DNA from 2 places in the Eubacterium sp. Marseille-QA0814 genome. Region 1 is predicted to be linked to the other one. Evidence: riboswitches for the same ligand, from Rfam matches in the RefSeq annotation. Region 1 holds a riboswitch; the other holds the start of a gene.
The links. Region 1 has a riboswitch for thiamine pyrophosphate ahead of ACQY63_RS04265 (energy-coupled thiamine transporter ThiT). Riboswitches for the same ligand answer to the same signal wherever they lie in the genome.
Positions count from the first base shown of each region.

Region 2: it holds a riboswitch for thiamine pyrophosphate, as region 1 does, so the genes downstream of both, thiM (hydroxyethylthiazole kinase) here and ACQY63_RS04265 (energy-coupled thiamine transporter ThiT) in region 1, are expected to answer to the same signal.

Region 1 covers NZ_CBCPMG010000001.1:903,060-910,876, reverse strand. Annotated here, with positions in the region: gene ACQY63_RS04300 (transglycosylase domain-containing protein) at 1-364, opposite strand, end outside; gene ACQY63_RS04295 (YigZ family protein) at 564-1,196, shown strand; gene typA (translational GTPase TypA) at 1,469-3,301, shown strand; gene ACQY63_RS04285 (DUF5688 family protein) at 3,514-4,578, shown strand; tRNA gene ACQY63_RS04280 (tRNA-Arg) at 4,581-4,652, opposite strand; gene ACQY63_RS04275 (hypothetical protein) at 4,764-5,678, shown strand; gene ACQY63_RS04270 (thiamine diphosphokinase) at 5,698-6,306, shown strand; TPP riboswitch at 6,381-6,477, shown strand; gene ACQY63_RS04265 (energy-coupled thiamine transporter ThiT) at 6,519-7,340, shown strand.
Region 2 covers NZ_CBCPMG010000001.1:1,124,827-1,132,643, reverse strand. Annotated here, with positions in the region: gene ACQY63_RS05280 (discoidin domain-containing protein) at 1-1,037, shown strand, start outside; gene ACQY63_RS05275 (gamma carbonic anhydrase family protein) at 1,131-1,601, shown strand; gene ACQY63_RS05270 (EamA family transporter) at 1,754-2,020, shown strand; gene ACQY63_RS05265 (hypothetical protein) at 2,036-2,920, shown strand; TPP riboswitch at 3,328-3,433, shown strand; gene thiM (hydroxyethylthiazole kinase) at 3,536-4,357, shown strand; gene thiE (thiamine phosphate synthase) at 4,344-5,000, shown strand; gene ACQY63_RS05250 (HAD family hydrolase) at 5,000-5,656, shown strand; gene thiD (bifunctional hydroxymethylpyrimidine kinase/phosphomethylpyrimidine kinase) at 5,861-6,652, shown strand; gene cytX (putative hydroxymethylpyrimidine transporter CytX) at 6,672-7,817, shown strand, end outside.

The DNA.
Region 1 (7,817 bases):
GTTCGTAGAAACGAGAGTCCTCAGTATCAATAAAAGCCCATTTCAAATGATCAGGAACCTGATCCAGACTTATCTTGATTCTGTTAGAACCGGATGTTACAAGGGTACTGATTTTTTTATTATTAGAATCATAAACAGTAGTAGCTGATGCCGAAGGCGTGATGGAAATATCATCTACCGATGGGGCACTTTTGATAATTCCATGTAAAAGTCCTAAGCCCAGAAATCCTACTGTAATAATAAGGAGAACTAAAAGATAAAGAAATACTTTTAATACTCCAACTAATGATTTTGAAACCACTTTTCTTTGTACAGAAACTAAATCTTTTTGTTTGTCAATGGTCTCTCTGTATCCAAAATTCATAGAAAACCTCCTATTCCGTTCAATTATATCAAAAGACATACATTAAATAAAGGGGAAGTTTGTCGCCAAAAATCGAATGCAAATATTAGTTTTTATAATAAAAAAGATTTGCAATATTTGTCAGTGTGGATATGGAGAAAAAAGTATGTTAAAATGGCAGAGATAAATTTTAGTTAAAGTAAAAGGAAAAAGTACATTAATGGAAGAATTTTACATGGTTGACGGTCCGGCTCAGGTAGAAATCGTAGAGAAAAAATCAAGGTTTATTGCCAATGTTTTTCCCGTTGATTCTGAGGAGCAGGCATTAGAAATAATAGAGAAAACTAAGAAACAGTATTGGGATGCAAGGCATAACTGTTTCGCTTTTGTAATAGGAAAGAACAATGAAGTGCAGAGATTCAGTGATGATGGAGAGCCCCAGGGAACAGCAGGTAAACCGATTTTGGAAGTGCTGACAAAAGGTAATATCCATAACACCCTTATAATTGTTACAAGATATTTTGGTGGTACATTGCTTGGCACAGGTGGGCTTGTAAGAGCGTACGGTCAAAGCTCTAAGGCAGCAATAGAAAACAGTCGGCTTTTGAGAGTTTGCGAAGGTGTTAGTTTTTCAGTTGAGTGTGATTACAATAGCATTGGAAAAATAAAATATATAATTGCACAAATGAATATAGAAGCAAAAGAAGAGTACGGCGCAAATGTTAAATTAGATATTGAAATGCCAAAAGAAAATTTTGAAAAATTTAAAAGTCAGGTGGTAGAGGCTACTAACGGACAGGCGGTATTTAGCAGAGTTGATGATATTGAATATAAGCAAAAATGTACTGATTAACTTCACTATATAAATACAAAATAGAAATAATGGAAAAAACGCTAGTTGTAAACGTAATAAAATACAAATAAATCCATTATAATATAATAGGAAAAGATTGAAAAAAATTAAGTTTGTGATAAAATAAATAAGGTTATGCCTATGCGCAGATTAGTGAAAGTGAGTTTTGAAATTACTTTTGAAAAAGTATATAGCGTAGGTTTATTATAGAAACTAACAATTAACACATATTATAAAAAGCAGATTAATAAATACAAATAAGGAGATAAAAGATGATTAGAGAAGATGTTAGAAACATTGCCATTATTGCCCATGTAGACCATGGTAAAACAACTTTAGTAGATGAACTTTTAAAGCAAAGTGGTGTTTTTAGAGAAAATCAGGAAGTTGCTGAAAGAGTAATGGATTCAAATGATATTGAAAGAGAAAGAGGTATTACAATTCTTTCTAAGAATACAGCAGTAACTTATAAGAATACAAAGATTAACATTATTGATACACCGGGCCATGCTGATTTTGGTGGAGAAGTAGAACGTGTTCTTAAAATGGTAAACGGTGTTGTTTTAGTTGTTGATGCTTTTGAAGGTGCAATGCCTCAAACAAGATTCGTTTTAAAGAAAGCATTAGAATTAAGCTTACCTGTTATTGTATGTATCAACAAGATTGACAGACCGGAAGCAAGACCTAGCGAAGTAATTGATGAAGTATTAGAGTTATTTATCGACTTAGATGCTAACGAAGATCAGCTTGAATGTCCTTTTGTATTTGCATCAGCAAAGCAGGGATTTGCCAAATTAGATATGGAAGATCCTGATGTAGACATGAAGCCTTTATTTGAAACAATTATTGATTATATACCTGCTCCAGAAGGTGATCCTGAAGCGGATACACAGGTTCTTATTAGTACAATTGACTACAACGATTATGTAGGTAGAATCGGTGTTGGTAAGGTTGATAATGGTACAATCAAAGTAAATCAGGATGTAGTTTTAGCAAACTATCATGATCCTGAAAACACAAAGAGAGTAAAAATCAGCAAACTTTATGAATTTGAAGGATTAAATAAAGTAGAAGTTAATGAAGCAACAGTTGGTTCAATTGTAGCTATTTCAGGTATTGCGGATATTAGTATTGGGGATACAATCTGCTCAATCGAAAATCCAAAGCCAATACCATTCCAGAAGATTTCTGACCCAACAATTTCTATGCAGTTTATGGTAAATGACAGCCCATTAGCAGGTCAGGAAGGTAAGTTTGTTACATCTCGTCATTTAAGAGACAGACTTATGAGAGAATTAAACACTGATGTTTCTTTAAGAGTTGAAGAAACAGATGAGAAGAACTCATTTAAAGTATCAGGTCGTGGAGAACTTCATTTATCTGTACTTATTGAAAACATGAGACGTGAAGGTTACGAATTTGCAGTAAGTAAAGCAGAAGTAATTTACAAGGAAGATGAACGGGGCAAGAAGTTAGAGCCAATGGAAATTTGTTACATTGATGTACCTGAAGAATTCTCAGGAGCAATTATTGAAAAATTAAGTAACAGAAAAGGTGAATTACAGGGAATGGCACCAACAGGTGACGGATTTACAAGACTTGAATTCTCAATTCCATCAAGAGGTCTTATTGGATACAGAGGTCAGTTTATGACTGACACAAAGGGTAACGGTATCATGAACGCAATGTTCGATGAATACGGTCCTTATAAGGGAGAAATCCAGTACAGAAAACAGGGTTCACTTATTGCTTTTGAAGCAGGTGAAGCGATTACTTACGGCTTATTTAATGCTCAGGAGCGTGGTACATTATTTATAGGACCTGGCGAAAAAGTATATTCAGGTATGATTGTAGGTCAGACAGGTAGAGCTGAAGACATCGAAGTAAATGTTTGTAAGACAAAGCATTTATCAAACACAAGAACATCAAGTTCTGATGAAGCTTTAAGATTAGTGCCTAAGAAGGAATTAAGTCTTGAGCAGGCATTAGAGTATATTGATACAGATGAATTACTTGAAATTACACCTGAAAGCTTAAGAATCAGAAAGAAAATATTAGATCCAACATTAAGAAAGAGAGCTAATATTAGAAAACAGAATCAATAATACTTGATTTTTATCAGGTATGTGGAAAGCATAAAATCGTGTGTGAGTTTTAATCGCACACGATTTTTGCGTTATTATTGAAAATTAATTGCACAAAAAAGTTATTTTTGACACATTCTTAAAAATAAAATCAATTACTAAATTCCTAAAGTAAAATGTAAGAGTAGCATTTAGCTGACAATATTTTAATATTTACCGGAGGAAGAATAGTAATGAATTATGAGAAGTTTGTAAAGGAAGTTAAAAGAGGGGTTGAAGACATTGTTGAAAAGGAATTAGGTGAGGGAGTAGTTGTAGTACGAAATGTTTTAAAGAACAACAATGTTAGAAGAAAAGCCATTAGTATTGTAAGGAAAGAAGAGGTGGCTACACCTACGATATATTTAAGAAATTATTTTGTAGATTTTAAGCATGGAAGAGACATGACAAATATATGTACTGAGATTTTTAACATGTATTTATATAGTATGGATAGCTTTAATGCAGATATAGATTTAAGAGACATAGCAGATTTTGAGAAAGTAAAGACCATGATACATTATAAGTTGATTAATTATGAAATGAATAAAGAATTGCTGAAAAAAGTACCCCATTTAAAGTTTTTAGATTTGGCAATTGTATTTTATATCATGGTTTCGGAAGATGGGGAAGGTCAGGCAACTGCATTAATTCATAAAGAACATTTGGAAGGCTGGGGAATTTCCAGAAAAGAACTTAGGGATATTGCGTTCAAAAATACATGGGATAAATTCCCTGTTGTAGTTACACCAATGGAAGATATTATTTCAGATATGATATTAAAAGATATATTAGGAGATGAAGACTGGGTGGAAGATGAGTTTGGAAGTAATTATGGAAATGGATACGGAGACGAATTTGGAGAAAATTTTGAGGGTGATGAAGGCGAAATAATAAGCGAAGATACAATGTACGGAGATTACACTTACGGAGAACTTAAGACTTTAGTAAGAGAAGAAGTTAATAATATGAAAATAGAAGATATTAATATGTATGTTATGTCCAATACCATGAAATTAAATGGGGCAACCTGCATTACATATCCACACGCAATAGAGAATTTTGCCAATGAACATGACAGTGATGTTTACATTATTCCAAGCTCAATACATGAAGTGATTTTAATTCCTGATATTAGCTGTTCAAGAGAATATATTGATGAAATGATAAGGGATGTAAATCGAAGACAGTTAGATCCGGTAGACGTGTTATCAGACCATGTTTATATGTATAGAAGAGATATTGGTGAGATAGAATAAAATGCATCTGGCCAGAATCGAACTGGCATTATCGCCTCCGGAGGGCGACGTTCTATCCATTAGACTACAGATGCATAGCTTTTATTTTACATTAGAATTAAGAAGGGTTCAATACCTGCTAAGTTGAATTTTAGTTTTATTTTTGATATTATGAGAGAAATTGTTGAATAAAGGAGATGTGAAACGTGGATAATCCAAAGGATTTCGAAGAAGATGAAAATAAATTATCCAAGGAAGAGCTTGATGCACTTCTAAAGGAAGTAGAAAACGATAGCAGACAGGTAGTAAGAAGAGAACAACCTGTAAAAAAGAAAAATATTAGATTTGATATGATAATTGCAGCAGTTATAGCATTTGTTATTGTAGTTGGAGGTGTTTTATTAGTAAGACATTTTGTTGTTAATACTCCATCAAAGGCAGAGAAAGCTGTAGCTGAGAATCCACTACAGGACGACAAGTATCCTGAAATAACTGACGTTGTAAAAAATTATCTCAATGCTTTTTTAATTGAAGATGACGCAAAGAGAGCTGAGACAATTGCACAGTATGTTGGAAACTTATATGACATTAACAGCGTGAAGCAAAGAACTTATGTATCGGAATATAGTGACGTTGAATGTTACACAAAGAAAGGTCCTTATGATGACACGTATGTAGTTTATGCATATTATCAGATGGGACTTAAGAATATTGACACAACAGTTCCTGCAATTACCAGATTATATGTTGTTAGGGATAAGAAAACAGGAAATGTTTATATTCAAAATGATAGTGGTGATGATATTCAAAAATACATGAATAAAGTTACAAAAGATTCTGATGTTCAGGATTTATTAAAAGATGTTCAGGAAGAATTTGAAAGTGTTAAGGCATCAGATCCTAAGGTTAAGGCTTATTATGATGCTATTAATGCTAAAGCAAATGAAAAGAAAAATGGGACTACTACAGGAACTTCAAACAATAAGAATGAAACAACTGCATCTCATACATCTAACAATGCAACAACAAAAGCATCTGTGACAACACAGGCACCTACTACAAAGGTGAATAGTGCAACAAAGCCACAGACAACAGCTTCAAAAAATAACAAAAACAAATAGAAATTAGTAGGTCAAATAAATGGAAAACGTATGTTATATAGTTGGTGCCGGAGATAACTCCGGTACCAATTTTACTAAAAAAGAAAATGATTTTGTAATAGCGGCAGATGGCGGTTTTGAAAAAATACACCAACTTGGAATAGAACCTGATTTGGTAATAGGTGATTTTGACTCTTTAGGATATGTTCCTGTTGGTGACAATGTGGAAAAGCACAAAGTAATGAAAAACGAAACAGATATGATGATTTGTGTTAAGACAGCATTGCACAAAGGCTTTAATATCATTGTGATTTTCGGAGGAACCGGTGGAAGGATAGACCATACTTTTGCCAATATACAAACACTTTTATATGCATCACAATTAGGAGCCAACATTAAGATGGTTGATGGTAATAACACATATACAGTTGTTTCAGATGGTTCGATTTCAATAACAGGAAAAGAAAAAAATATATTTTCGGTTTTTGCGATAAACGGAGTTGCTCATAATGTTACAATAAAAAATGCATTATATAATATAGAAAGCTATAAGCTTGAGGAAAACAGACCTTTAGGGGTAAGCAATCAGTTTGTAAATGCAAATCCTGTTATATCAGTTGGAAAAGGAAGTCTTCTAATTGTATATTAAACTAATCAGATATGTATACAATACTTTGCCAACTTGACAAAAAATGTTAAAGAATATAGAATAAATAATGAAAAATATGTCGCTAGGGGTGCCGGATGGCTGAGAGATGTATATCGACCCTCACTACTTGATATGGTTAGTACCATCGTAAGGAAGCATTTAGTTATGTATAGGTTCTCTGGTGATATTATATTCTAAAGAGGACTTTTTTTATGGAAAAAACAAAGAAAACAGGAACATTGGTAGAATGTTCAGTTTTGATTGCTATGGCTTTTGTGTTAAGCTTTATTAAGATTATCGACATGCCATACGGTGGAGCAGTAACAGCGGCAAGTATGTTGCCTATTATAATTGCAGGTTACAGACATGGATTGAAATGGGGACTTATTACAAGTTTTACATATAGTATTTTGCAATTATTAACAGGTCTATCAAATGTTTCTTATGCTACATCAACAACAGCTATGATTGCCATAATTCTTTTAGACTACATTGTGGCTTTTACAGTGCTTGGTTTACTTGGTGTTGTTAAGAAAAATAAACATCAGACAGGTGCCTTAGTTTTAGGAACATTGATTGTTTGTTTATTAAGATATTTATGTCATTTTATTACAGGTTGTACAGTATGGGCAGGTGTATCAATTCCAACAGCTGATGGAGCATTATATTCTTTAGTATACAATGGAGCATACATGATTCCTGAAACTGTAGTTACAGTATATGTTATGGCGCTTGTTTCAAATTCAATTGATTTAAGAGCAGCAAAACCTGTAACAAGAGAAAAGTCAAAGAACATTATGGCTGTTTTAAATGGCGTATTAGTATGTGGTATAGCAATAATTGTTGACTTCCTAATTATATTTAGACAAATCCAGACAGAAGACGGATTTAAGATAACACTTATCGCAAATACAAACTGGATGTTAGTAGGTGTGATTTTATTAGTAGGTGTTATTGTTGGTGGCTTAACTTATGTAATTACTAAATTAGTAGTTTCAAAAAAGAAAACTGTTTTGCCTAGAAGAGAAAATTAATAAATCAGAAACAAACCTTGAAAGAAAATAAAGCTGATTAATAAGCAAATTAATTACCAAAGCGAATTAATTACCAAAACTAATTAATTGCAAAAACGAATAATTAATCATGCTGAAAAATAAATAATAATATTTATAGATATGTATTTGTGTGAATGTAAAATATAAATAAGGGTATTAGAAATAAATTAAACTATAAACTATTAGAGGGAGAGTACATGTTCTATAAATTTGTTAGCTGAAGCTGTAACAAAATGTTGCAGCTTCTTTTTAGCATTTTGTAGCTGAAGTTTAATTTGTTTTAGTTTGAGTTAAAAGTTTTATTGCTTTATATATTAGTTAAGGTTTTTGCTAATATACAGCTTCTCTTATCTTATTTTTGTTGACGTTGTTTCTAGTATCATTTATCATTATTAAGATGTATAATTTAGAAGGATTTATTTAGAATAAATTAAGTTAAAAATACTAAAATAAGGT
Region 2 (7,817 bases), 220 kb from region 1:
GAATTGGATATTTTACACATGAGTTAACACATGCTGTACAGCAGTACGGAAATGTATCTTCATCATCAAAAGCATGGTGGGTAGAAAATATGGCAAATTACGGTGGATTCCGTTACTATCACTGGGCACATGAAGATACTGCGCAGGTATATTATGCCAACGATACATCCCTTCAGGACTGGGGCTATGAGGCATATGGAAATAATAAATGGTTCTTCTCATATATGGATTCAAAATATCCAACAACAAAGGATAGTAATGGCAATGTAAAATACGGTCTTATTGATAGTCTCAACCATTTATTAAAGGACAATAAGGGTACAACATATGATGATAATCCATATGATACATCAACACCATGGAATCAGTTAGTAAAACAGATTACAGGATATGATTGTATAGAAGCTCTTAGATTACATTATGTAGATGAACTTAAAAACGGTACATGGACATTTACCGGATTTGGAAATTATTCAGATAATTGGATCACTACAGATTTGCCGGGAGTACCTAATATTGATTATCCTGCTTACGTAGGAAAAAATCATGGAAATACAACCGGTACAAAACTGTCTTCAGCAGTAACAAGCGGAACAAATTTATTGTCAGGTGCAACAATTATCAGTGAATCAGGTTACACAAAGGATGGTGAGTCTTCATCTAAACTTATTGATGGCGATTTGTCAACAAAATGGTGTGCAACATCTGGAAGCGTCGAAAACCAGGCATATGCTTTATCAGGTGCTCAGCACTTTGTAAAGATAGACCTTGGAAGTACAAAGACATTTAATACCTATACTCTTTACAATACACAAAGTAAGGAAGGTTTTGGTAATACTACTGAATGGGAAGTTCTTGTATCAAACGATGGAAAAGAATGGAAGTCAGTAGATTATCAAGTAAATCAGAATGATGCAATTTCATCCTTTGACATAGGAAAACAGACAGCAAGATACATTGTATTTAAGATATTTAATTCAGATAATGGTGGAGTTGGTACTGTAAGACTTTACGAACTTCAGTTATATAACAGATAGAAAAATATTTAATGACCCTTTATGCTATTAACAGTGGCATAAAGGGTTTTTTTAGGTTAAAATAAAAATGAAAGGATATTTAAGGAGTTGAGAATGGATAATAAAAAAATATTTTTAGCACCTGGAGCCCATATTGTGGGAAATGTCAGTCTTGGGGAAAATGTAGGAATATGGTACAATGCAGTAGTCCGTGCTGATATGGAAAGTATTACAATTGGAAACAACACTAATATACAGGATAATTGTACATTGCATACAGGAAATGGATTTCCAATTGTTGTTGGAGAGGGAGTAACCATAGGACATAATGCTATTGTACATGGATGCCATATTGGAGATAATACAGTAATCGGAATGGGTAGTATTTTATTAAATGGAGCCAAAGTAGGAAGAAACTGTATTATAGGAGCAGGAACTCTTGTTACGGGGAAAATGGAAATTCCTGATAATTCAATGGCCTTTGGAAATCCGGCAAAAATAATTAGAAAACTTACATCAAAAGAGATAATGGCTAATAAAGAAAATGCTATGGAGTATGTGAAACTTATGAAGGAATATAATTAAAAAGACTGAAATACGATTTTCTAATGATAGGAAAAGAGACATGAGTAATTGGATATTTAAAAATAAAAAATTTGTATCGGCTTTGGCATTTTTGTGTGCGGCAGGATGGTCATTGGCGTATCCTCTTATAAAACTTGGATATTCAAATCTAAATGTGGCATCAGATGATCTTGGAAGCAAAATCAATATTAATAATAATTTCTCTTGTGTTAATATCAGCAGTATGTTTTGGTATATACAATCAGCTGATTGCCTGTAACCTAATAAGCAAAATAGCAATTTTTAATGCATTTATTCCTATATTGGGAGTTATATTCTCGGCAATAATATTAGGAGAGCCAATGAAGTTTAAGTACTTTGTAGCAGGAATGCTTGTGGCACTTGGAGTGTATGTAATTAATAAATTTGATGGTAAGTAGAAGGAGGAAAGAATCATGAAGAAGATGTTAACTTTTGTAATTGCAGTAATCTCGTTATGTGGTTTATTTACCATACTAAAGAGTGACAATGCCTATGCGGCAACCAACAGACTGTTGGAGAAGGACAAGGTATACTATTATGATTTGGATGGAGATGGCACTAAGGAAAAGATATATTACCAGACCCATGTAAGCGCTAAAGACAATGAGTTTTTTGACAGTGTAAGTCTGTTTATAAATGACAAAAATGTATATACAAAAAAATTAACAGACGTATGGGCAAGCTATAAGGTAATTGACTTTGACACTTCTGACAAGACAATAGAGTTAAATTTTCAGATAGGCAGTTATTCGTATACATTGGATTACAGTTCTTTTCAAAGATGGAACGGAAAAGAAATTACAGAATTTGAAACAAGCAGTAACAAGGCACTGATGTATGGGAGAGGATATCGGTTCAAGAATGTGAAAGGTAATGGAAGGTTCCATATTATTGTGGATACACCTTACGCATTGCCAATAGGATGTTTTTACGCAGATATTCCATTACAGTTAAAAGGTGATAAAATTGTACCGGCTACGGGAACTTACAAACTTGTGGAAAGCTCAAAAAAATATATGTATACTGTAAAGAAAAATATGAAAGTGTACAAAACTGCATCTAAAAAATCAAAGAATAAATTTACTTTGAAAAAGGGAGATAAGCTTAGAATTATAAAAATCAAGCCGGCAAAGAATGTAGCAAAACGCCCTAAGGGAAAATATAGTCTTGATAAGAGGGATAACGGGTTTGCATATGTAAAAACTAAAACCGGAAAGAAGGGATGGATTTTCTTAAGTAAGAAAATGTCAAGCTGGGGAAAGAAAACTTTGTTTAAAAAGGTTCCGGGATGGGGCTGATACAATAGTGATAACTCCCTATCTCTTTTTTATAACTCACTTATTTTAAGTCAGCAGGAAAAACAATATCCTGCTGATTTCTTATTTTATCCATAACCTTCAATGCCATAAGAGAATATCTGATATTTCCTCAGGAAGTCCAAATAATTTAACCAGCGGATGAATGCAGTACATTCCAATGTCCGTAAGAGACCCGTTTGAAAAATCTTTGTTAAAGGCGAAGATAATTGTAAGGATGACGGGACATATAAGTATGTAGTCAGACGAAAAGGGAAAGCAACAAATCATTATACAAGCAATCTAGATGAAAAGATTGATTTTATGCAGGCATTTGAATTTTAATTGCATACAACAATAACAAATCCACTATTGCATTATATTGAATTGAGCGATACAATGCTATAGGAAATTAAATATAGGGGAGCTTGTAGGCAGGCTGAGAGGAAGTAATCAACTTCGACCCTTAAACCTGATTTGGATAATGCCAACGTAGGAATTAAGTATAGGATTTAATGCGGACAAACCAGATTAGGTTTGTCTGTTTTTCATTTTAACGTAACAATTATGATGAGATTCTGCTGTAAAAAGTATTCAGCAGAACGATAAGGAGGAAATATGTTTAAGAAATGTGTAGAAAACGTAAGAAATAATGTGCCTTTAGTTCACAACATTACTAATTATGTAACAGTAAATGATGTGGCTAATGTTTTACTGGCTTGTGGCGGCAGCCCAATTATGTCAGATGATATTGATGATGTGGAAGATATTACATCTATTTGTGGTGGTTTGAACATTAATATTGGAACATTAAATAAAAACACCATACCATCTATGTTTGCAGCAGGAAAGAAAGCAAATGAATTAGGACATGTTGTTTTACTTGATCCTGTTGGGGCAGGGGCAAGCAAGTTAAGAACTAATACAGCAAATGAATTAATGGAAAAAGTGAAATTTGATGTTGTAAGAGGAAATATTTCAGAAGTTAAGACTTTAATGCTGGGTACAGGAAGTACAAAAGGTGTAGATGCAGATGTTTCTGACAAAGTAACAGATGAAAACTTAGACGACACTATTAGCAAGCTCAAGAGTTTTTCAAAGGCAACAGGAAGCATTATCGCAGTAACAGGCGCAATTGATTTAGTTTGTGACAGCGAAAAATGCTATGTTATAAGAAATGGTAGAGCCGAAATGAGTTCAATTACAGGAACAGGATGCCAGTTATCAGGTTTGATGACAGCGTTTTTAGTTGCAAATCCAGAAAACAAATTGGAAGCAGCAGCGGCAGCAGTTTGTACAATGGGACTTGCCGGAGAAATTGCATGGTCAAGAATGAGTGAAGGCGATGGAAACTCAACATACAGAAACAGAATTATTGATGCCATCTACAATATGGATGGTGAAACATTAGAAAAAGGAGCTAAATATGAAGTTAAGTAATACAACAAAGGAAGAATTGCTTTTATACGGCGTAACTGACAGAGCTTGGTTAAATGGCGAAACTTTGTACAGTCAGGTTGAAAAAGCTTTAAAAGGCGGAGCAACTTTTATGCAACTTCGAGAAAAGAAACTTGATGAAGAAAGTTTTTTGAAGGAAGCCATTGAGATAAAAGAATTATGTAGAAAGTACAATGTACCATTTGTAATTAATGACAATGTTGATATTGCTTTGGAAATGGATGCTGACGGCGTTCATGTTGGACAAAGTGACATGGAAGCTTTAGATGTAAGGGCAAAGCTTGGTCCTGATAAGATTATTGGTGTGTCAGCGCAAACTGTTGAGCAGGCAATTTTAGCGGAAAAACACGGAGCAGATTATTTAGGAGTAGGCGCAGTTTTTCCAACCGGCTCCAAAGATGATGCAGAAGAAGTTACTTTTGAAACACTGAAAGCAATATGTCAGGCAGTAAAAATTCCTGTTATTGCCATTGGTGGAATTTCAAAAGGCAATGTTTTAGAACTTGCAGGCAGTGGCATTTGCGGTATAGCAGTTATTAGCGCTATTTTTGCAGCAAAGGATATTGAAGAAGCAACTAAGGAATTAAAAGAAAAAGCAATCAAAATGTTAGAAAAAGGTGAATAATGGCAAAAGGATTTATTTTTGATGTTGATGGGACAATACTTGATTCTATGGAAATATGGATGGATGCAGCTAAGTTGTATTTAAAGGATTTAGGTATTGAGGCTGAGGAAAACTTAGGAGACATTATGTTTAGCCTGACTATGGCAGAAGGAGCAGAGTATATTAGAAAAACATATAAGGTTAATCTTTCTGACAAGGAAATTTGCGATGGTATAAACCAAAAGGTTTTTGGTTTTTACAAAGAAGAAGCTCCACTTAAAGGGAAGTCAATTGAAATTTTAGAGTATGCTCAAAAGAATAACATACCTATGGTGGTTGCAACATCAACAGACCGTCCTATGATTGAGGCGGCTTTTGAAAGGTTGAATCTTGGAAAATATTTTAAGAAAATATATACAACTACAGAGGTTGGTTCAGGAAAAGACAAACCGGAAATTTTTATGAGAGCAATGGAAACATTAGGTACAAAACCTGATGAAACATGGCTGTTCGAAGACGGAGTTTATTCCATGGACACAGCAAAGAAAATGGGTATTCACACAGTTGGTATATATGATAAGTCCAGTGATAAGGATCAGGATATGGTTAAGAGCCTTGCAGATGTTTATATAACAAGCTGGGATGAATATGAAAAAGTAATTAAGGCTGTTAAGTAAAACATAAACATATGATGAACCGTTGTTGACACAGGGTAAAAGAATGTTTACCAGCAAAAAGAGTGTTTAATAACAAAAATTAACAGTTGATAAGTTACTAAAATGATAAGTTAGTAAAGCGGTAAATCGGGGGCACCACTTTTTACCGCTATAAAAAACAGTAGAAATACTGTACCACAATAGAAGACATAAGGAGGAAGCAAAATGAACACAGCATTAACCATTGCGGGAAGTGATTCATGTGGAGGCGCCGGAATACAAGCAGATTTAAAGACAATGACAACTAATGGAGTGTATGGCATGAGTGCCATTACAGCTTTAACTGCTCAAAATACAACCGGCGTATCAGACATTTACGAAGTAACAGCAGATTTTTTAAAGGCACAGCTAAAGGCAATATTTGAGGATATTACACCTGATGCAATTAAGATTGGAATGGTATCTTCAAAAGATTTGATTATAGCAATTGCCGAGAGCCTAAAGAAATACAATGGCAAGAACATTGTGTTAGATCCGGTCATGGTAGCAACAAGTGGAGCAAAATTAATTAGCGATGATGCAATAGAAACACTGAAGGAATATTTAATTCCAATGGCTACTGTAATCACACCGAACATTCCGGAAGCAGAAGTTTTATCAGAAATGAAAATAACTAATGAAGAGGAAATGATTAAGGCAGCAGAAAAAATCAGCAAAAAGTATAATGTTGCAGTTTTGTGCAAAGGTGGTCACAGCATTAATGATGCCAATGATCTATTGTACAGAGATGGTGAATACAAATGGTTTAAGGGGAAACGAATCAACAATCCAAATACACATGGAACAGGATGTACACTTTCAAGTGCTATTGCTTCAAATCTTGCCAAGGGAAGAAATCTTGATGAGGCAGTTGAGAAAGCAAAAGCATATATTTCAGGTGCTTTAGGAGCAATGCTTGATTTAGGAAAGGGTAGTGGACCAATGAATCATGCATTTGCAGTAGAAGGCGAATACTAGAATTAATGGGAGGTACAAAATGGATAAAAAAGGAACATCAGTATTTAGCAACAGTTTAATTTGGTTTGGAGCAGGAGTATCAATTGCAGAAATAGTTACAGGTACATATCTTGCATCGCTAGGAATGGCAAAGGGAATCGCAGCAATTATTATAGGACATCTTATAGGGTGTGGCTTGCTTTTTCTTGCAGGATTAATTGGTGCAAAAACAAAGAAAAGTGCCATGGAAACTGTAAAAATCAGTTTCGGTGAAAAAGGCAGTATTATTTTTGCAGTTTTAAATGTAATTCAGTTGGCAGGTTGGACAGCAATTATGATATATGACGGCGCAGTTTCAGCTAATGGAATTTTTGGCACAGGTCGTCTTATTTGGTGTATTGTAATTGGCTGTTTAATTATTGTTTGGATTTTTATTGGAATTAAAAATATTGAAAAAATAAATGTTGTGGCAATGACAGCATTGTTTGTTTTAACAATTATTTTATGTAGAGTTGTATTTTTCACAGGGAAAGGTGCTACAGCAGTGGCAGCAGATGGACTTACATTTGGGGCAGCAGTAGAGCTTGCAGTAGCGATGCCACTTTCATGGTTACCTTTAATCAGTGATTATACAAGAGAAGCAGAGAAGCCTGTTAAGGCAACAGCGGCAAGTGCCATTGTTTACGGTTTGGTAAGTTGTTGGATGTACATAATCGGTATGGGAGCAGCTATTTTTGCAGAAAATGCCGGTATAGACCAGATTATGTTAAAAGCAGGTTTAGGTATTGCCGGACTACTTATTATAGTATTTTCAACAGTTACAACTACATACCTTGATGCCTATTCAGCAGGTATTTCAAGCGAGTCGATTTGGAAAAAAATTAATGGAAAATATATGGCAATAATAATTACAGTTATTGGAACTGTTGGCGCAATAGTCTATCCAATGGACGATATTACAGATTTCTTATATTTAATAGGTTCAGTATTTGCCCCAATGATAGCAATTCAGATTGCAGACTATTTTGTAATTAAAGGATCTAGTGAAGATAAAAGCTTCAATGCTGTAAACATTGTTATTTGGGTAATCGGATTTGCGCTATATAGATATTTAATGACAGTAGACATAATTGTAGGAAACACATTACCAGATATGGTAATAACACTTATATTATGCGTTATTGTA